3 regions of the Massilia sp. 9096 genome follow, and region 2 is predicted to be linked to each of the others. Evidence: riboswitches for the same ligand, from Rfam matches in the RefSeq annotation. Region 2 holds a riboswitch; each other region holds the start of a gene.
The links. A riboswitch is a leader RNA that binds a small molecule or an ion and turns the genes downstream of it on or off. The one in region 2 is predicted to bind thiamine pyrophosphate.
Positions count from the first base shown of each region.

Region 1: linked by a shared signal. The riboswitch ahead of FA90_RS05400 (D-amino acid dehydrogenase) and the one ahead of thiC (phosphomethylpyrimidine synthase ThiC) in region 2 are both predicted to bind thiamine pyrophosphate.
Region 3: linked by a shared signal. The riboswitch ahead of FA90_RS10520 (TonB-dependent siderophore receptor) and the one ahead of thiC (phosphomethylpyrimidine synthase ThiC) in region 2 are both predicted to bind thiamine pyrophosphate.

Region 1 covers NZ_JQNN01000001.1:1,226,904-1,236,437, reverse strand. The annotation lists gene FA90_RS05415 (sugar porter family MFS transporter) at 226-1,659, shown strand; gene FA90_RS05410 (NUDIX hydrolase) at 1,773-2,417, opposite strand; partial or broken gene FA90_RS05405 (cupin domain-containing protein) at 2,591-2,980, opposite strand; gene FA90_RS05400 (D-amino acid dehydrogenase) at 3,001-4,275, opposite strand; TPP riboswitch at 4,346-4,451, opposite strand; gene FA90_RS05395 (NAD(P)-dependent alcohol dehydrogenase) at 4,730-5,851, shown strand; tRNA gene FA90_RS05390 (tRNA-Val) at 5,939-6,013, opposite strand; gene dnaQ (DNA polymerase III subunit epsilon) at 6,084-6,791, opposite strand; gene rnhA (ribonuclease HI) at 6,872-7,315, opposite strand; gene FA90_RS05375 (class I SAM-dependent methyltransferase) at 7,320-8,111, opposite strand; gene gloB (hydroxyacylglutathione hydrolase) at 8,136-8,945, shown strand; gene aceB (malate synthase A) at 9,160-9,534, opposite strand, start outside.
Region 2 covers NZ_JQNN01000001.1:4,861,002-4,870,535, forward strand. The annotation lists gene FA90_RS21100 (PhoX family phosphatase) at 1-1,226, shown strand, start outside; gene FA90_RS21105 (LysM domain-containing protein) at 1,348-2,256, opposite strand; gene thiE (thiamine phosphate synthase) at 2,321-2,950, opposite strand; gene FA90_RS21115 (hydroxymethylpyrimidine/phosphomethylpyrimidine kinase) at 2,966-3,772, opposite strand; gene FA90_RS21120 (thiazole synthase) at 3,769-4,566, opposite strand; gene thiS (sulfur carrier protein ThiS) at 4,633-4,845, opposite strand; gene thiC (phosphomethylpyrimidine synthase ThiC) at 4,853-6,733, opposite strand; TPP riboswitch at 6,813-6,915, opposite strand; gene FA90_RS21135 (MOSC domain-containing protein) at 7,045-7,890, shown strand; gene FA90_RS21140 (diguanylate cyclase) at 7,990-9,123, shown strand; gene FA90_RS21145 (monovalent cation:proton antiporter family protein) at 9,147-9,534, opposite strand, start outside.
Region 3 covers NZ_JQNN01000001.1:2,474,945-2,484,478, forward strand. The annotation lists gene FA90_RS10490 (EAL domain-containing protein) at 1-502, opposite strand, end outside; gene FA90_RS10495 (PhzF family phenazine biosynthesis protein) at 836-1,723, opposite strand; gene FA90_RS10500 (PEP-CTERM sorting domain-containing protein) at 2,022-2,447, shown strand; gene FA90_RS10505 (amidase) at 2,511-4,334, opposite strand; gene FA90_RS10510 (glutathione S-transferase) at 4,449-5,162, opposite strand; gene FA90_RS10515 (DUF535 family protein) at 5,438-6,400, shown strand; TPP riboswitch at 6,497-6,595, shown strand; gene FA90_RS10520 (TonB-dependent siderophore receptor) at 6,675-8,879, shown strand; gene FA90_RS10525 (AAA family ATPase) at 8,876-9,421, opposite strand; gene pnuC (nicotinamide riboside transporter PnuC) at 9,418-9,534, opposite strand, start outside.

The DNA.
Region 1 (9,534 bases), 3.6 Mb from region 2:
TTGCCTTTCACGGAAAAGCGTGAAGCCGGCCGACCAGCGCGTAAATTGCTACGCGGCAATCGGCCTGCTGCCTCGACCATCATACCCCGGGCTGTATTGCGTCTTAAACATTTGACACGAGCATCAAAACCGGCGAGACTCAACGGATATGTTAGCGCTATGTGTTTAATGGTAGGGAATGTTAAACATGCATCGCCAACGCAATAACAAACCCAGGAGACATTTATGAACAGCGTTGCTCTGGAGAGCACCCGTACCCTTCCGGAGGCGGAAAACACCCGCCTCATCATTCTGATCAGCTGCGTCGCCACCATCGGCGGTTTCCTGTTCGGATTCGACAGCGGCGTCATCAACGGTACCGTCGACGGCCTGAAGCAGGCCTTCCATTCCACCTCCGCCGAGCTCGGATTCGAAGTCGCTTCGATGCTGCTGGGCTGCGCCGTCGGCGCCTTCTCCGCCGGTCGCCTGGGCGACCGCTGGGGACGCCGTACCGTGCTGCTGATCTCGTCGCTGATGTTCCTGGTGTCGGCGCTGGGCGCGGGCTTTGCGACCAGTTCGGTCGTCTTCGTGTGCGCGCGTGTGCTGGGCGGCTTCGCCGTCGGCGCGGCCAGCGTGATGTCGCCGGCCTACATCGCCGAAGTGGCCTCGGCCCGCTACCGCGGCCGTCTGGCGACGATCCAGCAGATCGCCATCATCAGCGGCCTGACCTGCGCGTTCCTGAGCAATTACGTGCTGGCCAAGGCGGCCGGCAGCTCGGTCGGCGTGCTGTGGCTGGGCCAGGAAGCTTGGCGCTGGATGTTCTGGATGATGGCGGTGCCCTCCGCGCTGTTCCTGCTGCTGCTGCTGACGATCCCGGAAAGCCCGCGCTTCCTGGTCGTCAAGAAGCGCAAGGACGAGGCGCTGGCCGTGCTGGAGCGCCTGTACGGCGCCGCCTCGGCACGCGAAAAATTCGCCGCGATCGACGTGTCGCTGTCGGAGGACCATCACCGTCCGCGCTTGTCGGACCTGGTCAGCAAGGCGACCGGCAAGCTGCGCCCGATCGTCTGGGTCGGCATCGGCCTGGCGACCTTCCAGCAGCTGGTCGGCATCAACGTGGTGTTCTACTACGGCGCCGTGCTGTGGCAGGCGGTCGGCTTTTCTGAAAACGACGCCTTGCTGATCAACGTGCTGTCGGGCAGCCTGAGCATCGGCGCCTGCATCGTCACCGTGTTCCTGATCGACCGCATCGGCCGCAAGCCGCTGCTGTGGGTCGGCTCGATCGGCATGGCGGTGACGCTCGGCCTGGTCACGCTCGCTTTTGCCAGCGCCTCGATCGACGCCGGCGGCAAACTGGCGATGTCCGGCACGATGGGTGTGCTGGCCCTGGTCGCGGCAAACGTCTACGTGATCTTCTTCAACGTGTCCTGGGGCCCGGTGGTGTGGGTGATGCTCGGCGAAATGTTCCCCAACCAGATCCGCGGTTCGGGCCTGGCGGTCGCCGGCGCGGCCCAGTGGACGGCCAATTTCCTGATCACCGTGACCTTCCCGATCCTGCTCACCAGCATCGGCCTGGCCGGCGCCTACGGCCTGTACACCCTGGCCGCCGTGGTGTCGATCTATTTCGTGGTGCGCAGCGTGCAAGAAACGCGCGGCAAGGAACTGGAGCAGATGGAAGGCTGAGGACGCTCGGCAGCGCCGCGTGCCTGGCCGGGGCGCTGCGCCTTGGCCGCCAACGACAAGGCCGTTGATGATGGATTGCGCATCGTCAACGGCCTTTTTTTATGGCGCCGCATTCATCGGGCCATGAACACGGCCACGGCGTCCAGCACGGCATGGTCGGTTTCCCGGTTCAACAGCTGGCGCGCGCGCGCCGGCGTGACCAGGTGGACCGCCTGCGATTCCCACCCCATGTCGGCCGGGTGCCCGCCGACCCGGCGCGCCAGATAAAACCGGGTGAACGTTTGCGTGCGGCTGAAGTCGCCAAGGTATGCAGTCAGCGCCACCAGCAGACCCGACTCTTCCCAGATTTCCTTGATCGCGGTCGCCTGCAGCGACGCGCCAGGCTCGACGCGGCCTTTCGGGAACGTGGCCTGGTAGCCGCCAAAGCCGTTCGACGGCGCGACCAGCCAGATCCTGCCGTCCGGTTCCAGCACGACCGCGCCGGCAGCCGCACGCATCCCGGCCGGCGCCAGATGAGGCGGCGCGGCCACGCTCGGCCCCGTGCTCGCCTGCTTGAGTGCGTGGTCGATCTCGGATTGCGTGCAACGGGTCAGTTCCACCCCGTTGAGCATGCGCGCGCAGGTGCTGCCGGGGATGAAGGTCAGGCCGGCTTGCGCGTCCGCCAGGTTTGCCAGATTGGCTTCGCAGGACGGCGCATGAATGCGGTGCTTGCGGCCATGCTCGTCGAGCTGGGGATGATAGGTCCACGCTTCTTCCATGCGTTCTCGTTTTCAGGTACGGCCAATTCGATTCAAGAAGGAGGCAAGGACTATATCAGACGTCACGCGGGTGGACGCCCGATCGAGCGCCGCCGCCGTTCTTGCCGGCCCAGCTGGTGTTATCGGTGGGTGTCGGTTAGTTGCAAATATTCTGGACGCAGGTGCTTCAGGCGCCGCCAGTTCGATGCGTCGCCGGTATCGATACGCATGGGGCGGTGCTCGCACGCGGCCATCTGGCGCAGCTTGACGAAAATGAGGGGGCCGTCGACGCTGAACGGCTGGCGGCTCGAGCCGGGAGGATTGCGCAGGTACCAGCCGGCCGGATACTGTCCCTGGTCGTCCGAGAACGTGCCGGACAGGACGAGAATCTCCTCGCCGCCGGTGTGCTGATGGCGGGGAAAGAAGGAATCGGGCGCATAGCGGACGATGCTGGTCGCACGGCCCTGCTCTGCACCCACGCGGTCGAGCATGACCCGGCTGACGCCGCCCTGGGGCGACTCGACCCAGCGATAGTCGTCCGGCGTGACGATCGCGGGCAAGGAGAAATCGGCATTAATAAGCAGCATTGACAAGCATGGCCTGGCTAGGGAAGACGGTTCCGTAAGTCTAGCGAAAATCCGAACTCGAGGTCCGGCCGGCGTCCCGACACGATATCGGCCAGCGCCCGCCCCGAGCCGCAACTCATCGTCCAGCCAAGCGTGCCGTGACCGGTATTGAGGTACAGGTTGGCATAGCGCGTCCTGCCGACATAGGGCACGTTCGACGGCCTCAGCGGCCGCAGGCCGGCCCAGTAGCTGGCCTGCGTGTAGTCGCAGGCATCGGGGAACAGTGCGCGCACCCGGTTCGTGATCGCTTCGCAGCGCACCGTGTTCAGTTCACGCGAATAGCCGCTCAACTCGCAGGTGCCGGCCACGCGCAGGCGCGATCCCAGCCGCGACATGACGAGCTTGTGGCCGTCGTCGGTCAGCGACACCGTCGGCGCCGCGGCCGGATCGATGACCGGATAGGTCGCCGAATAGCCCTTGCCGGGATAGATCATCAGCTTGAGCCCCAGCGGCGCGAGCAGCACCGGCGAAAAACTGCCGAGGGCGACGACCACGGCGTCGGCATGCAGCACCCGGTGCCGGCCTTCGCCGTCGATGACCTCGACGCCCTCCACCCGGCCGGCGTCGACCAGCAGGCGCGTCACGGTCGTGTTGTAGCGAAAACGAACACCCATGGTCTCGCTCCGGGCCGCCAGCTGCGCGGTGAACTTGTAGACGTCGCCGGATTCGTCGGTCGCCGTGAAATCGGCGCCGACCAGCCTGGGGCGCGCCGCGCCCAATGCCGGTTCGAGCCGCACCGCCTCGTCGGCATCGATCGTCATGCGCGGGCAGCCCAGTGCGCGCATCGCCGCCGCGGCGCGGCAGGCCTTGTCGAATTCCTGTTGGTCGGTATAAAAGTGCAGGATGCCGCGCGCCAGGTTGTCGTATTCGATCCCCGTTTCCGCCCGCAACGCCTGCAGGCTGCGGCGGCTGTAGTCGGCCAGTGCGACGATCTGGCGCAGGTTGGCGGCGACCCGCGCCGGCCGGCATTCGCGCAGGAACCGTAGGCACCAGCGCCATTGCAGCGGATCGGCGCGCAGGCGAAACAGCAGCGGCGCGTCCTCGCGCCCGAGCGAGCGCAGCACCTTGAGCAGGCTGGCGGGATTGGACCACGGCTCGGCATGCGAGACCGAGATCTGGCAGCCGTTCGCGAAACTCGTTTCCAGCGCCGGACCGCCCTGGCGTTCGAGCACGGTCACGTCGTGACCCGCCTGGCGCAAGTACCACGCCGAGGCCGTGCCGACCACGCCCGCTCCCAACACGATGACGTTCAAGTTCACTCCTCAAATCGCAAAGGACTGGCGATCCAGCAGGGGCGCAGAAGAATGGTCAGCGGGCAGTCCGCACAGGCTTCTCGAGCTTCCCTTCGCTGGCATTACCCAGATCAGGTTCGAAGGGACTCTCTCACCCGCGCGTCGGACTGGACGACACAGGACCCCTAGCTTTTGCCGTCGCTCGCGCAACGGTGGGGCAAGTGTACGCATGGGTGACGTGATTGGCAAATGGCAATTCCTCGCGAGCGACTCGCGTACTCGACATGAGGCGCTCGGAAAAGGTCCTGGATGCGGTAACCCATATTCGTGCGCGCCTCCATACCGGAAGTTGTGTTCATATAATCAGGCGGCGTCCGCATCGAACCCTTCGAGGAGTACAACATGACGATTGCAGTGACTGGCGCTACCGGCCAACCGGGCCGCCTCGTAATTGCCGACTTCAGGAGCAAACACGATGAATGATATTTCCCGCGACAGCTTTCAGGCCGCGGTCGTACGGCAGCAAGGCGGTCCGTTCGTTCTGGAAAACGTCGGCCTGCTGGATCTGCGCGACGACGAGGTGCGCGTGCGCGTCGTCGCCACCGGCATGTGCCATACCGACATGGTCGCCCGCGACCAGATGTACCCGGTCCCGCAGCCGATCGTACTCGGGCACGAGGGCGCTGGCGTAGTCGATGCCGTCGGTCCCTCGGTCAGGAAGGTGGCGCCCGGCGACCATGTCGTGCTGACCTTCCTCTCGTGCGGCTATTGCCGGCCTTGCGAAGAAGGCGCCCCAGCCAGTTGCGAGCGCTTCAACGACCTGAATTTTTCCGGTCAGCGCCACGACGGCTCGCACGCCCTGCACGATCACGAGCAAGAGGTACTGAACGATCGCTTCTTCGGCCAGTCGTCCTTCGGCCAGTACGCCATCGCCAACGAGCGCAACGTGATCAAGGTCCGCCAGGATGCTCCACTGGAGCTGCTGGGGCCGCTGGGCTGCGGCATCCAGACCGGTGCGGGCGCCGTGATCAATGCCCTCAAAGTCGGCCCGGGCAGCAGTTTCGCGGCCTTCGGCGGCGGTGCGGTGGGCTTGAGCGCCGTGCTCGCGGCACGCGCGTCCGGTGCGACAATTATCTTCGCCATCGATGTCGTGCCCTCACGGCTGGAGCTGGCCAGGGAGCTCGGCGCAACCCACGTCATCAACAGCCGCGAGCAGAATCCGGTCGAGGTGATCCGCCAGGTCACCGGCAGCGGCGTCGATTTCGCGCTGGATTCGACCGGTATCGCTCCCGTCATCCGCTCGGCGGTCCTGGCCCTCAGGCCGCGCGGCAAATGCGGGATCGCCGGGGCCTCGAAGCCGGGCACCGACCTCGCGCTCGACGTGAATGACCTGATGCAGAACTGCAAGCACATCTTCGGCATCGTCGAAGGCGACAGCGTACCCGACATCTTCATTCCGCAGCTGGTGGATCTGTTCATGCAAGGCCGCTTCCCGTTCGACAAACTGGTGAAGTTCTATGCGTTCGACCAGATCAACCAGGCAGCCGAAGACAGCGAAAAAGGCAGCACGCTGAAACCGATCGTCCGGATTCCCTGAGACGGCGATGGGTCGGTGGCGGCCGAGGCAACACGGAAATGGAAAAACAAAAAGGCCAGCATCTCTGCCGGCCTTTTCGCTGAATTCTGGTGGGCGGTGCAAGTTTCGAACTTGCGACCCCAGCAGTGTGAATGCTGTGCTCTACCCCTGAGCTAACCGCCCTACTTTTTACTGCTTTGCTGCGATTGTGTCGCTGCAATGACGAGCATTATAGGGGGACTTTTGCGTTTTGTCACCCCTGCAGAGAATATTTTCTCCAAACACATTCGCCTTTGACGCCTTTGTCGAGCGCGGCCAGCAACTCGTCGTGCGACGCGAGTTCGTCCACGCTGGCCGACAGCACCAGGATCTCGCCCAGCGGGCCAGCTTCGACGGGTGTATCGCCGCCGGCCGCTTCGACTTCCACGTCCATCGACAGCGTATTCTGGCCACGGGTCATCGCCAGGTAGACGTCGGCCAGCAGTTCGGAGTCGAGCAGCGCGCCGTGCAGCTTGCGGTGGGCGTTCGAGATGCCGTAACGGTCGCACAGCGCATCCAGCGAGTTCCGCTTGCCCGGGTGCAGTTCCTTCGCGTGCACCAGGGTATCGATCACGCTGCGGCAATGCTTGACGAACGGCGGCAGGCCGGCCAGTTCGAACTGGTAGTTCAGGAAGGCCAGGTCGAACGGCGCGTTGTGAATGATGATTTCGGCGTCGGCGCAAAAGGCGCGCAGCTCTTCGGCGATCTCATGGAACTTCGGCTTATCGCTCAGGAATTCCGTGGTCAGGCCGTGCACCGCCAGCGCGCCCTCGTCGGACTCGCGTTCGGGGTTGACGTAGCGGTGGAAATTATTACCGGTCAGCTTGCGGTTGAAGATTTCGACGCAGCCGACTTCGACGATGCGGTCGCCGGTGCGCGGGTTGAAACCGGTGGTTTCGGTATCGAGGACGATTTGGCGCATGCGCTTAGAGAATACGAATTCGCAAAGAAAATCAAAGAGTTATTGTACCAAACACGGCGCGGCGGCGCAGGCCCGGGCGCTCAGCGGCGCACCGAGGCGGCGCCCATGTTGGCCAGTGCGTCGGCCCGCTCGTTGCCCGGATGGCCGTTGTGGCCGCGCACCCAGCGCCATTCGACCGCGTGCTGCTGCTGGGCCGAGTCGAGCGCCTTCCACAGGTCGTCGTTCTTGACCGGCTCCTTGGCCGAGGTCTTCCAGCCGCGCGCCTTCCAGCCGTGGATCCATTCCGAGATGCCCTTCTGCACGTACTGGCTGTCGGTGTGCAGCACCACGTGGCACGGGCGGTTGAGCACGCCCAGCGCCTCGATCACGGCGCGCAATTCCATGCGGTTGTTGGTGGTGTTCGGCTCGCCGCCGAAGATTTCCTTTTCATGGCCGCCATCGGCCACGAGGAGCGCGCCCCAGCCGCCGGTGCCTGGGTTTCCCTTGCAGGCGCCGTCGGTAAAAATCTCTACTTTGGTTGTCATGTTCTTATGATGATTTGTTGCGTTCGTTACGGTTGGTGGCCGGCACCGCCTGCGGCGCCCGGCTCGACTTCTTGTTCCAGGCCGGGCCGATCAGGTGCATGCCCTTGACGCGCTTGATGGCGTGGATGATGTAGACCGCGCCGAAATACGGCCACCAGCGCTGCCCGGCGCCTTCGACGAAGTGGAAGCGCTCCAGCCACTGGCTGCTGCGAAATGGCGGCGCATAACACCCGAAATGGCTGCGCGTCACCCCAAGGTTGAGCAATTTTAACCAGTCTTTCAGGCGCAGCATAGAGATGAACTCGCCCGCTGTCGGCAGGTAATTGCTGCTGGTGATGCGCCCCATGCCCTGGCGCACGCCCCACATGCTGGCCGGATTGAAGCCGCAGATGATCAATTGCCCTTCCGGGATCAGGACGCGCTCGACCTCGCGCAGCACCTGGTGCGGTTCGGCGGCAAATTCCAGCACATGCGGCAGCACCACCAGGTCCAGGCTTTGCGACGCGAACGGCAGGTCGGCGAAGTCGAGCGCCACCGCGATCTGCTTGTTGTTGCGGGCATAGGCCAGCTCGTCCGCCGTCGAGGTGCGCGTCGCCGCCTGCCATTTGTTGGGCATGCGGTTGGCCGCCAGCGCGTCGATCTGCGGCACGCCGATCTGGACGGCGTTGAAGCCGAAGATGTCGGCGGTCAGCTCGTCCAGGCAGGCCTGCTCCCACGCGCGCACGTACGCCCCCGCCGGCGATTGCAGCCAGCGGTCGAGCGCTATAATGGATTTTTCGGATGCTGCGCTGTCCATGCCTTCCCTTTTACGATCCCACCCATGCCTTCATCGCCCCGCAATCTTTCGGTATTGACCGTTCCTGCATTCAAGGACAACTATCTCTGGCTCATCCATGACGGCGCGCATGCGGCGGTCGTCGACCCCGGCGATGCCGGCCCCATCCTCGAGGCCCTGCGTGTCAATGGACTGACCCTCACCGCCATTCTACTCACCCATCATCATGCTGACCACACGGGCGGCGTCCCGGCTTTGCTCGCGCACAGCCCGGTGCCGGTGTTTGGTCCGAGAAACGACGGCATTGCCGCGGTAACGCATCCGCTCGACGAAGGCGACCGCATCGCCGTGCCCGGCCTCGCGCTGGAATTGTCGGTGCTGGAGGTGCCGGGCCACACCCGCGGCCACATCGCCTACGTGCGCAGCGATGGCGAAGATGGCGAGGACACGCATTGGCTGTTCTGCGGCGATACGCTGTTCGGCGCCGGCTGCGGCCGCCTGTTCGAAGGCACGCCGGCGCAGATGATGGCGTCGCTGGCCAAGCTGGCCGCCCTGCCCGACGACACGCTGGTGTATTGCGCCCACGAGTACACGCTGTCGAATCTGCGCTTTGCCGAGGCGGTCGAACCGGGCAACCAGGCCGTGCAGCTGCGCCTGGTGGCCGACAGCGAAAAGCGCGGCACCCATCTGCCGACCATCCCGTCGACGATCGCGATCGAAAAGTCGACCAATCCCTTCCTGCGCGTGCGCGCGCCGGGCGTGCTCGACAGCCTGGTGGCGGCCGGCAAGCTGTCCACGAACGCCGATCCGGTCAACGCCTTTGCCGCGCTGCGTGAGTGGAAGAACGTCTTCTGAGGCCTAACGCATCAGACCGATCGCCATGCACGAAGTTGAATGCTACGTCGATCCGGTCAGCCCTTACGTCTGGCTGGCGCTGCAGGACAGCGGCCGCATCGAGGCGGCCGGCGCCGAGCTGGTGCTGGTGCTGGTGCCGGTGCTGTTCGCCGGCCTGTTGACCGCGCATGCCAACATCGGCCCAGCCGTCCCGCCGCGCATCCGATTTCTTCGATCAGATTTCTTCGTACAGCGGCAGCGTCAGGAACTCGGCGAAATCATCCGACAGCGACATCTGCTCGAAGATCTGGGCCGCGCGTGCGTAGCTCGGGTTGTCGCCGTTCGGCGCCGCCTCTTTCACCTTGGCCAGTTCTTCCGGGATCATCGCGCGCACCATCTCGGCCGTGACCTTGCGGCCATCGTCGAGCACACCCTTCGGCGTGCGGATCCACTGCCAGACCTGGGCCCGGCTGATCTCGGCGGTGGCCGCGTCTTCCATCAGGTTGTGGATCGGCACGCAGCCATTGCCGGCCAGCCAGGCGCCCAGGTAATGGATGCCGACGTTGATGTTGTAGCGCAGGCCGGCCTCGGTGATCGGCGCTTCCGGCTT
Region 2 (9,534 bases):
CCGCCGCCACCGACGCCCAGTTCAGGGGCTTCAGCACCAGCCTATACGGCGACGCGACGAAAGCCAATCCGTACAACTACGGCCACCTGCCGGAAGTGACCGTCAACCCCGACGGCACCGCCAGCATCAAGAAGCACTACTGCATGGGCCGCATCTCGCACGAGCTGGTGCAGGTGATGGGCGACAACCGCACCGTGCTGATGGGCGACGACGCCACCAACAGCGGCTACTTCGTGTTCGTGGCCGACAAGGAGAAGGACCTGTCGAGCGGCACGCTGTACGTGGCCAAGGTCGGCGCCGGCTTCTCGCTCGACCCGGCCGCCGCCGCCGCGCCGCTCACCTGGATCAAGCTGGGCTCCGCCACCAGCGACGAGATCCGCTCGCTGGCCGCCTCGATCAAGGCGCCCGACATCATGGACGTCAAGACCAGCGACCCGGCCGACGCGAGCTATACCAAAGTCGCCGCCAACGGCCGTATCGAATGGCTCAGGCTCAAGCCTGGCATGGAAAAGGCCGCCGCTTTCCTCGAAACCCACCGCTATGCCGCCCTGATGGGCGCCTCGATGGGCTTCACCAAGATGGAGGGCACGACCGTCAACCTGAAGGACAAGATCGCCTACTCGGCCCTGCAGAACTGCCAGAGCTCGATGGTGGCCGGTAACGCCTTGAACGTGCCGGGCAACGGCATCTCGATCCCGAAGGCGCTGGATGCGGGCGCGGTCATGATGCTGAACCTGAAGGGCGGCCAGAAGGACATCGCCGGCAACGCGATCAACAGCGAGTGGATGCCGGCCGACACCAAGGCGCTGCTGGTGGGCGAGGACATCGCCGCCGACGCGCTGGGCAATACCGCCAACCCGAACAAGGTCGGCAACCCGGACAACCTGAAGTTCTCGGAAAAGATGCGCACCCTGTTCATCGGCGAGGACAGCAGCCAGCACGTCAACAACTTCCTGTGGGCCTACAACGTCGACACCAAGCAGCTCTCGCGCGTGCTGTCGGTGCCGGCCGGCGGCGAATCGACCGGCCTGCACGCGGTCGACGACATCAACGGCTGGACCTACATCATGAGCAACTTCCAGCACGCCGGCGACTGGGGCGGCATCCACGCCGGGGTCAAGGCGACGCTGGAACCGCTGATCCGCGCCAACTACAAGGACAAGTTCGGCGCCGCGGTCGGCTACGTGACCGCGGAGCTGGCGCAGTTCAAGCTGGCCAAGGCCTGAGTCGCCGCCGGCGACGAGCGCGACGGCTTCGTCAAGATCGACGGCGAAGCTTAGCGGGCGGGTGGGTACAGCGCGCGCTGGTCGCTACACGGCCGGCATCGCAATAAGCTGGAACAGGTTCTTAAAAAGCCCTGTCGTCATTTTGGCGCCGGGGCTTTTTACCGTCCGCTTTTATTTCGGTATTCGGGACCAGGAAACAAGACATGATGTCTGCGGCTTTGGCTTGGTAGCCGCTGGACTTGTCCGCCAGCTGGCTGGCTTTCTGCATAACGGGCAAGCAATATGTCAGCTTCTTCGCGTAAGCGGGATCGCCGACGTTATATAAGCTTGCGATGCTGTTTGTGTTGGCGGAAGCCCACCTCGCGATGACTTTTTGAATCGACGCTTTTCGATACCGGAGGGATTGCCCGGGACGTAAAACGAGCGCGCCGGTGCTGCACTTCCTTATCGTCCCTACGGTAGTGCCATTTGATTTTGCGATCTTTTCGAGTGTGTCCCCAGCCTTCACCAGGACATCGTAGGTCTTGTTACCCTGCTCATCCTGGACAGTTGTAAAGCTGTAGGACGCATGACGCATGAGAAGACAGGCAATGCCGGCACTGATGTTCATCTGCGGCGACATCTTCACGGTTCCGATGGTCAGCCTGTTTCGGAGTTCGGGCGGGATGATGAGTTCGCCCCCCTCACGCCCAGAAAACAATGCGGAAAGTCCGGGATCGCCTGGATTGCCGATCTGGATAGGATTGTCGCGCCAAGCCCTGCTGTTCGGGCCGCCGGATTCAGTCCAGACCATTGCCTTGATGAGCCGCCAATCAAGCGCCCTGTAGCCGGCAGTACGCGATAGATGCTTGTTGAATTGATTGACGGCGCGTTGGATATCGCAATCGTAGCCATGCCACCGCGCGTCGCTCATTGCTCCATCAATGGTTTCTTGCCAAAGTTCATAGCCACTTGTTGCACGTGACGGTGTTTCCTTCGCCTGCCCCTTGGTCTGTCTTGCCTCCAGTCGAATGAAAAGGCCGGTCGCCATTGTGCTCGGCGAACAATCAGACAAGTTGGCCTTTCGCAAGAATCGAAGGCAGAGCGGCCTGGGGTTAGAACAGCGCTGCGAACTCCTGCGCCGCATTCCGCGTATCCTGCGCCAGATACACGCTGCTGATCGCCGCCACCATATCCGCCCCCAGCGCGACCAGCGGCTTGCTGTTGGCCGCCGTCATCCCGCCGATCACCACCACCGGCACTTGCAACTCCGCCTTGGCGCGCGCGACGATATCGGGACGGGTGGTGACTTCGTACTTCTTGACCAGCGACGGATAGAAGCCGCCGAAGGCGACGTAGCTGGCGCCGTTTGCCTCGGCGGTGCGCGCCAATTCGAAATCGCCGTAGCACGAGGCGCCGACGATTTTCGATCCGCCGAGCGCCGCGCGCACCGTGGCGACCGCGGCGTCGGTGCCGCCGACGTGCACGCCGTCGGCGTCGATCGCCATGCACAGGTCGACGTGGTCGTTGATGACCAGCGGGCAGTCGTGCTCGCGGCACAGCCGCAGCAGGGCCTGCGCCTGTTCCTGGCGCAGCGCCGGCGAGGCGTCTTTGTGGCGGTACTGCAGCAGCGCGAAGCCGGCCCGCATCGCCTGGCGCGTCACGTCCAGCAGACGGTCGGTGTCATCCCAGTTGGGCGTGACCAGGTACAAGCCGCGCAGATTCGCTCGCAGATTCGCTTGCATATTCGGTCCTTTCGTTCAGAGGTGAGTGCGGTGCGGGATGAGCTGGCCCGGCGCGATCGCATACGCGTCGGCCAGCGCCTGGTTGCAGTAGCGCTGGCCGTTTTCCAGCGCCTGTTCCATCGTGTCGCCCAGCGCCAGCCGGGCGGCGATGCTGGAGGCCAGCGTGCAGCCGCTGCCGTGGAACTCGCCGGGCAGGCGCGGCCAGCGCCATTCGCGCGCGCCGGCCGCGCCGGTCCAGCGGTTGACGACCACGGCGCCCTCGCCGTGGCCGCCGGTGATCAGGAGGTGCGGGCAACGCGCGGCGCTGGCCGCGATCGCCTGCGCTACCGGCGCCACATCCGTCTCCAGCGCCGGCAGCAGGCCGAGCGCCCGTGCTTCCGGCAGGTTCGGCAGCAGCAGCGTGGCATGCGCGAGCAGCGGCGCCAGGCTGTCCAGGGCGCTGCCTCGTGCAAGGGCGTCGCCGCGGCCGCTGCCCAGCACCGGGTCGAGCACCACCGCCAGATCGGGCTGGAGCGCGCGCAGCTGCGCCACGACCGCGGCGATGGCCTCGGCATTGGCGCGGTTGCCCGGGATGCCGAGCTTGACCGCGCGGATCGGCATCCGTTCGAGCAGCACGGCCGCCTGGCGCGACAGCAGCGCGCTGTCGACCGGGACGATGCCGTGCACGCGCTCGTTGTCCTGCACGGTCAGCGCGGTGACGATCGGCAGCGCGTGCGCGCCGTTGGCGCCGATCGCTTCGATGTCGGCCTGGATGCCGGCCCCGCCGGACGGGTCCAGGCCGGCGAACACCAGCACGCACAGACGCATCCGCGCCGGCGTCATACCCGCCCGGCCATCGGCGAGGAAGGCGAGGCGGCGAAGCGGCGCGCCATCCGGCCCGCCAGGAAGGCTTCGCGTCCGGCCTGCACCGCCAGGCGCATCGCGCGCGCCATGCGCACGGGGTCGCGCGCGTGCGCGATGGCGCTGTTCATCAGCACGCCGTCGCAGCCGAGTTCCATCGCGATCGCCGCGTCCGACGCGGTGCCGACGCCCGCGTCGACCAGCACCGGCACCTTGGCCTGCTCGATGATCAAGGACAGGTTCCACGGGTTGAGGATGCCCATGCCGGAACCGATCAGCGAGGCCAGCGGCATCACCGCGACACAGCCGATATCCTCCAGCATCCTGGCCTGGATCGGGTCGTCGCTGCAGTAGACCATCACGTCGAAGCCGTCGCGCACCAGTTCCTCGGCCGCCTTCAGGGTTTCGGGCATGTTGGGGAACAGCGTCTTCTCGTCGCCCAGCACTTCCAGCTTGACCAGCTTGTGGCCGTCGAGCAGTTCGCGCGCCAGCTGTAGCGTGTAGACCGCGTCGTTCGCGTTGTAGCAGCCGGCGGTGTTGGGCAGGATGGTGTAGCGCGAGGGCGGCACCGCGTCGAGCAGATTGGGCGCGTTCGGGTCCTGGCCGATGTTCACGCGGCGGATCGCCACCGTGATGATCTCCGCTTCGGCCGCTTCGGTCGCTGCGCGGGTCTGCTCGAGGTCGCGGTATTTGCCGCTGCCGACCAGCAGGCGCGAGCGATATTCCTTGCCGGCGATGACCAGGGGACGGTCTTCGCCAACGATGTCGTCAACCATGCCGCGCGCCGCGGCGTGCGAGGTGTTCATGTCGTTCATTGCTTGCTCCAATTTTTCAAGTGGCGCTCAGCCGCCGCCGATCGCGCGCACCACGTCGACCTTGTCGTGGTTCGCCAGCAGCGTCTCGCGCCAGCGCTCGCGCGGCACCACGCGGCGGTTGACGGCCAGCGCCACCGCCTGGCCCTGCAGCCCGAGCGATTCGACCAGGGCGAGCAAGGTCGCTTCGCCCGCCGATCCAGGCGCGGCATGCGCCGCGCCGTTCAGTTCGATCTCCAGCATGGCGCCGTCAGGCCTTCTGGTACAGCTCGGCGCCCTGGCGCATGAACTCGACCGCCTTGACTTGCATGCCGCTGGCCGCGTAGTCGCGCACTTCCTGCGTGATCTTCATCGAGCAGAAGTGCGGGCCGCACATCGAGCAGAAGTGAGCGACCTTGGCCGAGTCCTTGGGCAGCGTCTCGTCGTGGAACTGGCGCGCCTTGTCCGGATCCAGGCCGAGGTTGAACTGGTCTTCCCAGCGGAATTCGAAACGCGCCTTGGACAGCGCGTTGTCGCGGATCTGCGCGCCCGGATGGCCCTTGGCCAGGTCGGCCGCGTGCGCCGCGATTTTGTACGTGATGATGCCGTCCTTGACGTCGTCCTTGTCGGGCAGGCCGAGGTGTTCCTTGGGCGTCACGTAGCACAGCATCGCGGTGCCATACCAGCCGATGTTGGCCGCGCCGATGCCCGAGGTGATGTGGTCGTAGCCCGGCGCGATGTCGGTGGTCAGCGGTCCGAGCGTGTAGAAAGGCGCTTCGTGGCACTGCTCGAGCTGCAGGTCCATGTTCTCCTTGATCAGCTGCAGCGGCACGTGGCCCGGGCCTTCGATCATGGTCTGCACGTCGTGCTTCCAGGCGATTTGGGTGAGCTCGCCGAGGGTGCGCAGCTCGGCCAGCTGGGCTTCGTCGTTGGCGTCGTAGATCGAGCCGGGACGCAGGCCGTCGCCGAGGCTGAAGGCGACGTCGTAGGCCTTCATGATTTCGCAGATCTCTTCGAAGTGCGTGTACAGGAAGGATTCCTTGTGATGCGCCAGGCACCACTTGGCCATGATCGAGCCGCCGCGCGAGACGATGCCGGTCAGGCGGTTGGCCGTCATCGGCACGAAGGGCAGGCGCACGCCGGCGTGGATGGTGAAGTAGTCGACGCCTTGCTCGGCCTGTTCGATCAGGGTGTCGCGGTACATCTCCCAGGTCAGCTCTTCGGCCTTGCCGTTGACCTTTTCCAGCGCCTGGTACAGCGGCACCGTGCCGATCGGGACCGGGCTGTTACGGATGATCCATTCGCGCGTCTCGTGGATATGCTTGCCGGTCGAGAGGTCCATCACGGTGTCGCCGCCCCAGCGCGTGGCCCAGGTCATCTTCTCGACTTCCTCGCCGATCGACGACGTGACCGCCGAGTTGCCGATGTTGGCGTTGATCTTCACGAGGAAGTTGCGGCCGATGATCATCGGCTCCGATTCCGGATGGTTGATGTTGGCCGGCAGGATGGCGCGGCCGCGCGCGATCTCGGAGCGCACGAATTCCGGGGTGATCTCGCGCGGCACCGAGGCGCCGAACGACTGGCCCGGGTGCTGGCGGCCCAGCATCTGCGCCATGCGCTGGCCGGTCGGGCCGGCCGCTTCCAGGCTTTGCAGGTATTCCTGGCGGCGCAGGTTTTCGCGGATGGCCACGAATTCCATTTCGGGGGTGATCAGTCCAGCACGCGCGTAGTGCATCTGCGTGACGTTGCGGCCGGCCACGGCGCGGCGTGGCTTGCGCGTGAGCTGGAAACGCAGCTCGGCCAGCTTGGGGTCGTTCAGGCGTTCGGTGCCGTAGTGCGAGGTCGGGCCGGGCAGTTCCTCGGTGTCGCCGCGCTCGCGGATCCAGCCGGCGCGCAGCGCGTCCAGGCCGGAACGGATGTCGATGCGCGCATCCGGGTCGGTGTACGGACCGGACGTGTCGTAGACCCAGACTGGCGGATTCGGCTCGGCGCCGAACGAGGCGGGCGTGGGCGACTGCTGGATTTCGCGCATCGGCACGCGGATGTCCGGACGGCTGCCGCCGACATAGACCTTGCGCGAGTTGGGGAGGGGTTCGACCGCGGCGGCATCGACGATGGCGCTGGCGGACAGGAATTTCGGATCGGCGTTCAAGTGCACTCCTTGTTGGCGACTGAAGATCGATCCAGCAGTCAGGAGTGCAAAGATGCGGACGGTCCCGATGGGTGCACGTACGCGGACTCTGTAGCTTCCCTTCGCTGGCATTATCCAGATCAGGTTCGGAGGGTATTTCTCACCCGCGCCGACAGTTCGGCGCAGGACCCCTAGCGTTGTGCCGCCCTTCTTGTGACAGGCGACGGGGCGGAGTGTACGCCGGTTTTTCTGCGATGGCAAACCCGGCGAGGGCGGTGGTGTCGCAGAAAGTTTGATGCGATACTATCCGCCCCGCCGACACCACGCATCCCATGGCCACTCTGACTCAGCTGTTGCTGTACCCGATCAAATCCTGCGCCGGCATGGCCGTGGCGTCCGCCACGCTGCTGGAATCCGGCCTGATGGCCGAGGGCGTGCACGACCGCGAATGGATGCTGGTGACCGACGACGGCCAGTTCCTGACCCAGCGCGAACACCCGCGCATGGCCCTGATTCATCCCCGTCCCGACGGGGACGCCTTGCGCATGCGCGCACCCGCGCAGGAAGACCTGCTGCTGCCGCTGGCCTGGAGCGACGCGGCCCCGGTGCGCACGGTGCGCATCTGGGACGACCTGGTCGACGCGCTTGACTGCGGCGACGCCACGGCCGCCTGGTTCAGCGCCGCGCTCGGCGCGCGCTGCCGCCTGGTGCGCTTCCCACGCAGCGCCGTGCGTCCGACCAGCGTCAAGTGGACCAGTGGGGTGCCGTCGCAGACGCGCTTTTCGGATGGCTATCCGCTGCTGCTGATCGGCCAGGCTTCGCTCGACGACTTGAACGCGCGCCTGCGCGCCGCCGGCCGCGCGGCGCTGCCGATGGACCGCTTCCGCCCCAACCTGGTGGTCGACGGCATCGACGCTTATGAAGAAGACTACATCGCGCAACTGAGCGCCGGCGGCATCGCGATCCGGCCCGTCAAACCGTGCGCGCGCTGCCCGATCCCGGCGATCGACCAGGCCACCGGCATCCCCGGTCCCGACCCGCTCGACATCCTGCAAAGCTACCGCGCCAATCCGCGCCTGGATGGCGGCATCTGCCTGGGCATGAATTGCATCGTGGGCGCCGGCGCCGGCCAGTTGCTGCATACGGGGCTGGAACTGGACGTCGATCTGGCATTTTGACAACGATTTAATTACGAGCCTGTTAGTTTTCGCGATTTTTTCGTTTTCTGGCGCGATAACTAGGCATAATTACAGATAATTGCCGAGGGGGAACGATTCATGCATGAGCGTGGCGCCAGCGTGCGCGAACTGATAGCCGAGAACGAGGCTCTGCGCCGGCAGCTTGCGAGCCTGCTCGACCAGGCCGAGAGCAATCACGCCATCATGATGCGCCACCAGGCCTTCGACCTCGAGCTCGTCGGCGCGGCCAATTTCCCCGAACTGGTCGGCACGATCTTCCGCCTGCTGCCGGTGGTGTCCGACCTCGACATCGTCACCCTGGCGCTGGTCGACACCGGCGCCGACATCTACACCGTCATGCACAAGCTGGGCGTCGATTTCGAAGCCTTTCCGAACTTGCTGTTTTATGAAAGCGTCGAGGAACTCGGCTACGACCTGGAGGCCGGCATGCCGCCCAAGCCGCGCCTCGGCCTGTACCACCCGGTGGCGCAGCGCATGGCGTTTCCGCAGCCGCCCGCCGGCCTGGCCAGCGTCGCGCAGGTGCCGCTGCTGCGCAACAAGCGCCTGATCGGCAGCCTGAACCTGGGCAGCCGCGACCCCGGCCGCTTCACGCCGATCCTCGGCACCGACTTCGTCGAGCACATGGGCTCGATCATCGCGATCTGCCTCGAGAACGTGATCAGCAACGAGATGCTGAAGTACATCGGCCTGACCGATGCGCTGACCGGCGTCTACAACCGCCGCTACATCGACCGCCGCCTGCTCGAGGAGATCGCGCGCGCGCGGCGCCAGGCCTACCGGCTGTCGTGCATGTACATCGACGTCGATTACTTCAAGCAGGTCAACGACACTTACGGCCACCAGGCCGGCGACGACGTGCTGCGCGAAGTCGCCGCGCGCATCAAGGCCGAGCTGCGCATGTCGGATGCGCTGGGGCGCTTCGGCGGCGAGGAATTCGTGGTGCTGCTGATCGACGCCGACCTGGACAGCGCCTGCATGGTGGCCCAGCGCATCCGCGCCGGCATCGCCGACCAGCCCTTCCTGCTGGCGGACGGGCAGGGGCTGGCGGTGTCGGTGTCGATCGGCGTCGCCACGCTCGGCGTCGCCACGCTCGGCGACGTCGCGCGCGAGCACCCGACCGAGGGCGTCGCCCAGCAGCTGCTGGCCCAGGCCGACCAGGCGCTGTACGCGGCCAAGGGGGCGGGGCGCAACCGGGTGGTGGCCGCGGAATAAGGGCGCGAAGGCCAGCCTGAAAATCAGCGCAGCAGCCGCCCCTCCGCCCGCGTCACCGCCGACCCGGTCCCGCGCAGCACCACCACGTCGCCGGCGCGCAGCTCGGTGTCGCCGCCCGGCTCGATGCGCTCGTTCCCGCGCCGCAGCGCGGTGATCTCGGCCCCGACCTCGTCCAGGTCCAGGTCGGCCACGCAGCGCCCGACCGCGCCGGCGCCTTCGCGCAGCGTGACCGAGTGCAGGCGCACGTAGCTGTGCTCCTGGTCGTCGGCGAGGTCGCCGGCGCCGGGGAAGAAGCCGCGCAGGGTGGCGTAGCGCTCGTCGCGCGCGGCCTGTACGCGGTGCACCACGCGCCGCAGCGGCACACCCATCACCACCAGCGCGTGCGAGGCCAGCATCAGGCTCGATTCCAGC
Region 3 (9,534 bases), 2.4 Mb from region 2:
GGCCGGACTTGCGGTGGAATTGCTGGACCGATTTTTCCAGCTGGCCGTCCGGCCATTGCAGCACGGTCAGGTGGGCCGGCCCGACGAAACCGGCGCGGCACAGCACGCTGTCGACGCCTGCGGGCAGGCGAAGCGCGAAGCCGGACTTGACGGCGACCATGGCCCCGTGCGCACCCGCGCGCGAAGCGTCGCCCAGCGGCGCCAGGGAACGGCCATCCCAGCACGCCATGTCGATGGCGTGGCGCGAGGGGAATTCGATGTCGCGGTATTGACCGCCGCGTTGCCCGGCTTCCTGCGCGAAGGCGTGCGCGGTGAAACCGAACCACACCGGCGCCTCGGACAGCTGGGTATCGTACGATTCGACCGGTGGATGCAGCGACAATTGCAGCGCGGCCTGGGCCGGGCTCAAGGGCACCTTGGCGGCCAGCACCTGCATGCCGAGTTCTTCGTCGCCGCCGGAAACATAATGCTGTTGCCATGTCACCAATGCAATCAGGGACATGAACGCGATCCCAAGCGGTATCACATAGATGGCAAAAAAACGCATTACGGCGTCCAGCACACGCTGGGCCAGAGAAAGTATCGTTTTTTTACGCGGTACGGTGAAAGGCTTGAGCATAGACGAGGATCAGCTGGCGGCGTGCGGCCGCCCTCCAGCGGCATCAATCCGCCAGCATACCGCTTGTGACAAGTGCAGTCATGCAATTTTTGCTTTACATCAAGGCAAAAGACGTATGTGCAACACAAGCAATATTTGGGCGTGGGTCACCCGCAGTTTCGCAGCGGCCAGCCGCGCACGCGCAGCGATAGCGCTGCCTGGCCCTGGTCCAGTGACTTACAACCGCCGCGCGGTACCCGAGACGCGGATCGAACTGCCCGGCGCGGCCGGGATGCCGGCATGCAGGTGCGAGCGCATGCCCATGTCCTCGCCCTGCACCACGTCGATCGCGCCGCCGTGCGGCCAGCCGAGGTCGCGCAGGTAGCCGGCCAGCGCCGCGGTGCCGGCGCCGGTGGCCGGATCTTCGTACACCCCGCCGACGGCGAACGGATTGCGGGTATGGAACAGCTGCGGCGTCTCGGCCCAGGCCAGCACGATGGTGCACAGGCCATGCGCCGCCATCAGCGCGCGCCCGGCGTCGAGTTCGTAGTGCATGGCCGCCAGCAAGGCGCGGCTGGCCAGGCCGATCACCAGGTGGTCGGCGCCGGCATGGGCGAATGCGGGCGGCAGGCGCGGGTCGAGGTCGGCTTCGCGGTAGCCGAACAGCGCCAGCGTGTCCACCACCAGCTTCGGGTCGGCCGGCCGGCTGTGGGTCGGCGGCGATTGCAGCGCCGCGCCGGTCAGCTCGCCCTTGGCGGCAGGCTCGCGCCGGCCCTCGACCGTGATCGCGGCGCGGTTCAGCGTGAGCGCATAGACCCCGTCGCCGTACTCGCGCGCCAGCGCCGCACCCAGCGCGATGGTGGCATGACCGCAGAACGGCACTTCGGTCTCGGGCGAGAAGTAACGCACGCGCCAGCCTTCCCCATTCGCGTGCGGCGCCGCGAAGACGGTCTCGGAAAAGCCGACCTCGCAGGCCAGCTGCTGCATCTCGGCCTCGGGCGGCAACTGGGCGCCGATCCAGACGCCGGCCGGATTGCCGCCGGTTTCGCCGTCGGAGAAAGCGGCGATACGCCGGATGGCCGCGCCGGTCGCGCTGCTCGATCTCGTTGTGTGGGTAGGGATCACGAATATCTCCTGGAAAGGGTTGGCACAGCGGCGGTGTGCGAGAACCCCACATCATAGTGCGCCGTCGCGGAACGTGCATGGGGCTCTGCCCGGCCTCGATCGTTCGATCGCCTGGCGTCTCCTTGAGCTTGACCCGCGACGCATACGTCTGATCCTGCTCAGTTCGCGTTCGGCCGGCTGCCGTAAGCTGGCCGTGTTCTCGACTTCGACTGTGCTTGGAGGAGATTCAATGCCGGCATCGCCCCGTCCTTCCGCATCGCCGCTCGCGCTCGCTTCGGCCTGCGCTCTGGCCCTCGCCTTGTCTCTGTCGCTGGCGACATGCGGGGCAGTGGCCGCGCCGCTGTACGCTACTGCTGCGTCCGGCAGCAGCGTCGGCGTGACCGGCGACGTATTCGGCGCCGATACGATCGTCGACGCCGGCGGCTATGCCATCGATGCTGTTGCCGCCATCGATGCTGTTGCCGCCCTCGGCCCCGACTTCACCGGCCCAAGTGCGCCGGCCGGCGGGGACAGTGTCTATGGCGCAGCTTTCGACAACGACGTCGGACCGCCGGCCACGGCGTGCCGCTTCGAAGGCGAGTGCGATGCGGTGCGGCTCGACCTGCCGCCGCCGCCGCCGCCGCCGGTGCCGGAGCCCGGCGCCACGGGGATGCTCGGGTTCGGCCTGGCCCTGCTCCTGCTGCGCGGCCAGCGCCCGGCCAACCTGCGCTTCCGGGCGCCGTGAGCGCATCGGCAGCCGCAACAGCATGCAGACACCCGGTGCCGCGAGCCTGTGCACCTGGCCGCCTCAGAACCCCGGCGGACGCTCGCGCATCGCGCCGGTCGCGCGCTCCAGCGCCAGGCCGACCTCGCCAATCGTGCCTTCGTCGAACAGCCGGCCGATCAGGGTCACGCCGTGCGGCACACGGCGCGGCGGGTTGAAGGTCGGGAGCGGCTGCGCCGGATTCGGCGCCCAGTCGCTGCGCGCCTGCGTGACGTCGACGAAACCGGTGCGCAGCGTCAGCGAGGGGTGGCCGGTAAAGTTCGAGATGGTCAGCATCTCGTCGCGCAGCGAAGGCACGATCAGCAAATCGACCTCGCCCATGATGCGCGCCATCTCGAGCGCCACCTTGCGGCGCAGGCGGTCGCCCTGCACGAAGTCGACCGCCGACAGGAAGCGCGCTTCGCGGAACAGGTTCGGCCAGGCATCCGGCACCTGCATTTTCAACTGGTCGGCGCGTCCGTCCAGCGTGATCTCCTCGAACGCGGCGGCCGCTTCCGCAAACAGCACCGTGTTGAGCGACTGGTAGGGCCAGTCGGGCAGCGTCACCGGCACCGCTTTCAGCCCCATCTTCTGCAGGCTCTCCAGCGCGGCGCGGTCGACGCTCGTCGCCGGCGCTTCCTTCATCCAGTCGGCAAAATAGCCGAACTTCAGGCCGGCCACTTTCGCGCCGGCGTCGAAGTCCAGTTTGGCCGCACGGCTGGCGACGTCGCCCGGATCGGTGCCCGAGATCGCCTGCAGCACCAGCATCGCATCCTCGACGCTGCGCGTCATCGGTCCCAGCTTGTCGAGCGACCAGCACAGCGTCATGGCGCCGGTGCGCGGCACCCGGCCATAGGTCGGGCGCAGGCCGGTCACGCCGCAACGCATCGACGGGCTGACGATGCTGCCGCCGGTCTCGCTGCCGATCGAGAACGCGACCAGCGCCGCCGCGGTCGCCGCACCCGGGCCGGCGCTCGAGCCCGAGGCGCCCTCCTCGAGCAGCCACGGATTCACGGTCTGGCCGCCGAACCAGACGTCGTTCAGCGCCAGCGCACCCAGGCTCAGCTTGGCCACCAGCACGGCGCCGGCCGCGTTCAGCCGGGCCACCACGGCCGAGTCCTGCTGCGGTACGCGGTCGCGGTTGAACTCGGCGCCCCAGGTGGTGCGGATGCCGGCGGTGTCGAGCAGGTCCTTCACGCCATACGGGATGCCGTGCAGCGGGCCGCGGTATTTGCCGGCGGCGATCTCGCGGTCGGCCTGGCGCGCCTGGGCCAGCGCGTGCTCGTCGGTAAGGGTGATCACGCTGCGCAGCTTCGGGTCGAGGCGGCGGATGCGCTCCATATAGATGCGCGTCAGGCGCTCCGAGCTGATGGCGCGCGACTCGATCCAGCGCGACAGCTGGGTCACCGGCGCGTAGGCGATGTCCTCGTCCTTGGCGGGCAACGGGCCCGCGCCCGCGCGCGTGCGCACGAAGCGCGCCTGCGCGGGGCCTTTCAAACCGGGCGCGATGCTGGCCGGATCCCACACGGTGGCCGGCGCCAGGCCGGGCTCCAGCGCCACCTTCTTCGGACCGGTGCGCCGCTCCATCGTCGAAGCCAGCGAGATGCGCCAGTTGTCGGCGGCCATGCGGCGCTGGGCCGGGCTGAGGCTCACCTGCATCAGCTTCTCGGCCTCGGCGAAGGTGGCGGGCGTGACTTCGGGGCCGACCGCCGGCGTGGCGCCGAAGGTGGGCGGCGCACCCGGGGTGGCGCCGTCCTGCGGCAGCGGATCGTTGGCGATGGCGGCCGCGGCGTCGGCGCTGCGGACGGCGCCGCTCACGGCCAGCAGGCCGAGCGGGGCGTTGATGAGGAACTGGCGGCGTTGGGTCATGGGGCTCCTGAGGTGGTTCGATGGCCCCTGTGATCCTACCCCACTCGGGTAGCCAAAACAATAACGAAATGCGCTGCCTCGACCCCGTGTGCACGCACGCGCCGGCCCTCGCCGTCAGGCCTGGCCGTCCAGCTCCGGATAGTGGCGGAAGATGCCTTCCTCGTTGAACGGCAGACGCCGCGCGGAGGCCAGGTAGGCCTTGATGCGCGGACGCGCCGCCACCCGCTCGCGCAATGCGCCCAGCAGCGGGTAGTTGGCGTCGATGCGCGCCAGCGTGCCGGGAAACGCGTAGCGCAGCCCCTCGAGGACCTGGAACAGCGACAGATCGGCATAGCTGACCTGGTCGCCCAGCAGGTAGTCCTTGGGCTCGGGCCGACCCAGGATGCCCTCGAAGTAATCCAGGAATTTCGGCAAGCGCGTCTCGAGGAAATCGGCGGCGCGGCGCTTGGCTTCCGGCCGCTGGTCCTCGTAGTACAGCGAGGACGCGATCGGGTGGTGGCTGTCGTGCGCCTCGGTCACCAGGTCGGCGATGGTCAGCTGCAGCTGGTTGACCCACAGCCGGCCCTGCTCGTCGCCCGGGGCTAGGCCGTGGCGCTGGCCGATGTACAGCAGGATGTTGGCGACCTGCCCCATCGCCAGAGCGTCGGCCTTCAGGAACGGCGGCGCGAACGAGGGATGGTCGGCGCCGTCCATCGCCGCCATCATGCGCGCCATGCCGCCCGGCTCGCGCGCCACGTCGACGTAGTCCACGCCGGCCTCTTCCAGGGCCAGGCGCACGAACTCGCCGCGCCCCTGGATGGTGGGCCAATAAAAAAGTTCATACGCCATCAGGCGCTCCTTATGTTGTTCGGTTTGACTCAATTATTCCTCATGATCCCGATGTTCGGCGCGGCAATCGTGCTAGTCTTCGGGTTGCCAAATTAGGGCTGCCAAAAGATCAATAACAAGAGACATGATCACAACAAAAACAAGACAGGGAATGGGTGACGGCATGGGTCGACCTTGACGCTCGGAATGATTTATTTCCGTTGAGCAATCTCACTTTGCCCAGGAGGCGAGTGCGACAAGATATAACCCGTCATCACATCCCTACGGAGCGCTTCATGATTTTCGCTCACCTGACCCGCCACTGGATCGCCCGCCGCAGCCAGTACAGTTTCTCTACCTGGATGCTGTGCGTCGCACGCAGCATGCGCGTCCTGGCCTACTACCGCGAGCACCGCGCGCTGTGCCGGCTCGGCGTCTACCGCAACCACGTCGCCCAGCCCGGCGACGACGATCCCTTCCACCACCTCAGCCACCGCGACTACCTCATCAAGGGCTTGCCGGTGCGCCAGCGCGTGCAAGCCGTGCTGAGCCACTACCGCTTTGAAGAAACCACCTTCAACGATGCCTACAAGGCCGGGGTCTACGGCGCGCGTGCGCTGCCGCTGTGGCAGCACGACGACGACGGCGCCAGCTTCGTCATCCAGCTCGAAATGGCGTCGCGCAGCAATGCCGAGGGCGACTTGACGCTGGCCCTGGTCGCGGACGGCAAATGCCTGCACCGACTCTCATTCAGCTGGCTCGAGGGAGCGATGTTCGGCCTCGACACGCCGGTCGTGCCCTTCATCGCGCGCAACCAGGGGCGCTGGGCCGATTCCGGCGCGGCCTTCGAAGCCTTCGAGCGGATTTTCCCGAACAATTCGCCGAGCTTCTTCTGCTTCGCCGCCATGCAGGGCATCGCCCAGGCGGTCGGCATCGACAAGGTAGCCGCGATCCGCGGCGAGGCCCACGTCGCCTACGATCCTGCGCCCGAAAAGCACTTTGCCAACGCCTACGACGGCTTCTGGAAGATCCTCGGCGGCGCCGAAATGAGCGGCGGCCCCGGCTACCTGATTGCGCTGCCGTTCTACGTCAAGCCGCTGGCGGACATGCCCTCCAAGCACCGCAAGCGCGCGGCCCAGCGGCGCGAGCACTGGCGCCTGATCGGCGAATCGGCGCGCACCGCGCTGCAGCGCCACCTGCTGCACGCGCGCGCGCAGATCGAGCACCCGGCGCCGGTGCTGGAGCCGGCCCAGATCTGAGGCGGGCGCAGCTGCAGCACGTGGCAAACATGTGGCAAGGCGTGTCGCCCACGGTTGACAGAAGCACCACCATGGGGCGCGCTCGTGTTACACTCGCGCCTTCGCTAGGGGTCCTGGGAGTGCGCTTCCGGGTGAGACATACCCTTCGTACCTGATCTGGATAATGCCAGCGAAGGAAAGCGCAGAGCAGCACCCCTCCTCGTTTTGCCCTTCCCCGTTGGCTCCGGCTTATAAAAAGCAGCGCAGCCCAACGGCGCGCCGAGAGAGCAAACCCATGAACAAACCCTTGCAGTACTCGATCCTGGCTTGCGCCATCGCGCAGGCGTTCGCCATCGATGCGTCAGCCCAGACCCAGCAGGCCCAAACCCAGCAGGCGGCGCAAGCCGGCCCGGTCGCCGAAGTGGTCGTCACCGGCGCCCGCACCGGTGGCGAGCGCGCCGGCGTCGGCGGCTTTTCCGATGCGCCTCTGGTCGACACGCCGGTCTCGATCGACGTGTTCACCCGCACGCAGATGCAGGACCTGTCGATCCGCTCGACCACCGATGCGATGCGCTACGACGCCTCGGTCAGCGATTCCTACAACGCGGTCGGCTACGCCGAGTCGTTCTCGATCCGCGGCTTCACCCTGGACAACGACTACAGCTACCGCAAGGACGGCTTCGCCATTCCCGGCGACACCCAGATCCCGCTCGAGAACAAGGAACGCATCGAGGTGCTCAAGGGCCTGGCCGGCCTCACCGCCGGCGTCGCCACCCCGGGCGGCATCCTGAACTATGTCACCAAGCGCCCGACCGCCACGCCGCTGCGCGAAGCGACGGTGCAGGTGAGCGAGCGCGGCACGCTGTACGGCGCGATCGACCTGGGCGGGCGCTTTGCCGACCCGCGCTTCGGCTACCGCATCAACGTGGCGGCCGAAGACATCCACCCGTACGTGGCAGGCGCCAACGGTGACCGCCAGTTCATCTCCGGCGCTTTCGATTGGCAGATCAGCCCGGACGCGCTGCTGCAGCTCGACATGGACTACCAGCGCAAGGCGCAGATCACGGCGCCCGGCTTCCAGCTGATCCAGAACCTCTACCTGCCGAGCGGCGTGTCGCCCAAGATGCTGCTCAACGACCAGCCCTGGACCAAGCCGGTCCAGACCTGGGACACCAACCTCGGCCTGCGTTTCGAGTACAAGCTGGCGCCGGACTGGCTGGCCACCGTGGCCGCCAACAAGCACTGGTTCCGCCGCAACGACTACACCGCCTTCCCTTACGGTTGCAGCAACGAGGGCGAGGGCTACTACCCTGGCTTCTGCTCGAACGGCGACTACGACGTCTACGACTACCAGAGCACCGGCGAGCGCAAGACCCCGTGGGGCGTGCAGGCGCAGGTGCACGGCAAGTTCGCCACCGGCCGGTTCCGTCACGAGCTGACCGTCGGCGCCTCGTACGACGAGCGCCACGACAGCCTCGGCGACGACGTCTACGACTACGTCGGCTACAGCAACATCTGGCATCCGCTGGTGTCGCCGCAGGCCGCCGCCGGCCGTACCACCGGCCCGGTGTTCGAACGCCGCACCGACCAGGAGACGGCCGTCTTCGCCCAGGACATCGTCAAGCTGACCGACGACCTGACCCTGCATGCCGGCCTGCGCCACGTGCAGCTCAAGCGCAACCAGTACGACGACACGCTGGACGTGCCCGGCTACGTCCACAGCGACAACAGCTTCACGCTGCCGAGCCTGGCCCTGGTCTATGCGGTGGCGCCGGGCTGGAACGTGTACGGCGCGCTCAGCCACGGCCTGCAGAACGGCGGCGCGGCCCCGTTCGGCACCGCCAACCAGCACCAGATCCTGGCGCCGGCGCGTGCGCACCAGGCCGAGATCGGCGCGAAGGCCGACCTGGGCAGCGCCTTGAGCCTGTCGGCTTCGCTGTTCGAGATCCGCCAGGGCCTCGAATACACCGACCCGAACCAGACCATCCCCGTACTCGTGGGCGGCGCGACGCAGTACCTGAATCCCTACGTGCGCAATGGCCAGGAAACCCATCGCGGCCTGGAAGTGACGGCGGGCGGCAAGGCGAGCGCGGACCTGAGCTGGAACCTGTCCCTGATGGCGCTGAACACGCGCCAGGAAGGCACGGGCGACCCGACCCTGGACGGCAAGCGCGTCACCGACGTCCCGGCCTTCAAGTCGACCGCCTGGGTGGAATACGCGGTGCCGAACGTGCCGGACCTGAAGGTCGACGCCAACTGGCGTTACTCGGGCAAGAAGGCGTTCGACGTCGAGAACAGCGTGTTCGTGCCGGGCTACCACGTGTTCGGCCTGGGCGCGTCCTACCGCCTGGCGCTGGCCGGTACCCGCGTCACCGTGCGCGGCCGCGTCGACAACCTGTTCGACAAGTTCTACTGGGGCGACGTCACGCCGCAGCTGGGCGGCTACCTGATCCCGGGCGCGCCGCGCACCTTCCGCCTGTCGGCGCAGGTGGATTTCTAAGCCAGCAGCGCCTCGACCTGCCGCACCCGCTGCGGCAGGTCGCCCTCCACCAATACGTGAGCGATGCCGCGCGCGTCCAGTACCTCGAGCAGGGTCGCGTGCACGCGTGCGCGCACATCCTCGGAATCGCGCATCAAGCCATCGGCCACCCATGGCAGATCCGGCGCCGCGACCAGCGTCAGCGCGTAGTCGTGTGCGGCCTCCAGGGCCAGCAGATCGGGCGGCACCCGCCCCCAGTAGAAGCGGCTGTACACGGCCGTCATCAAGGGCGCGGTGTCGCAGAACAGCAGCGCGCCGGGACGGCCGGCCAGCTCGCGCGCGCACGCGTCCTCGCGCGCGCGCTGGGTGCGCGCGATGCCCGATTGATCGTCTTCGTAGGGCACGCGCCCCGTGGTGTCGACGAACTCGCGCAGGTATTCCGGCACCCACAGCGTGCGGTGGCGGCGCGCCAGGGTTTCGGCCAGCGTCGACTTGCCGGTCGATTCGGCGCCGAGGATGGCGATGCGCGCCGGGTTCCCGGGTTCTGCCGCCTGCAGGTTCATGCCGCCACCGCCGGTTCGGTCGCGGCCGCACGCCAGGCGCGCAGGCCGACCAGCGCCATCACGACGAACACCGCGTACAGGAACGCCGTCAGGTGCAGCCCCTTGTAGACGTA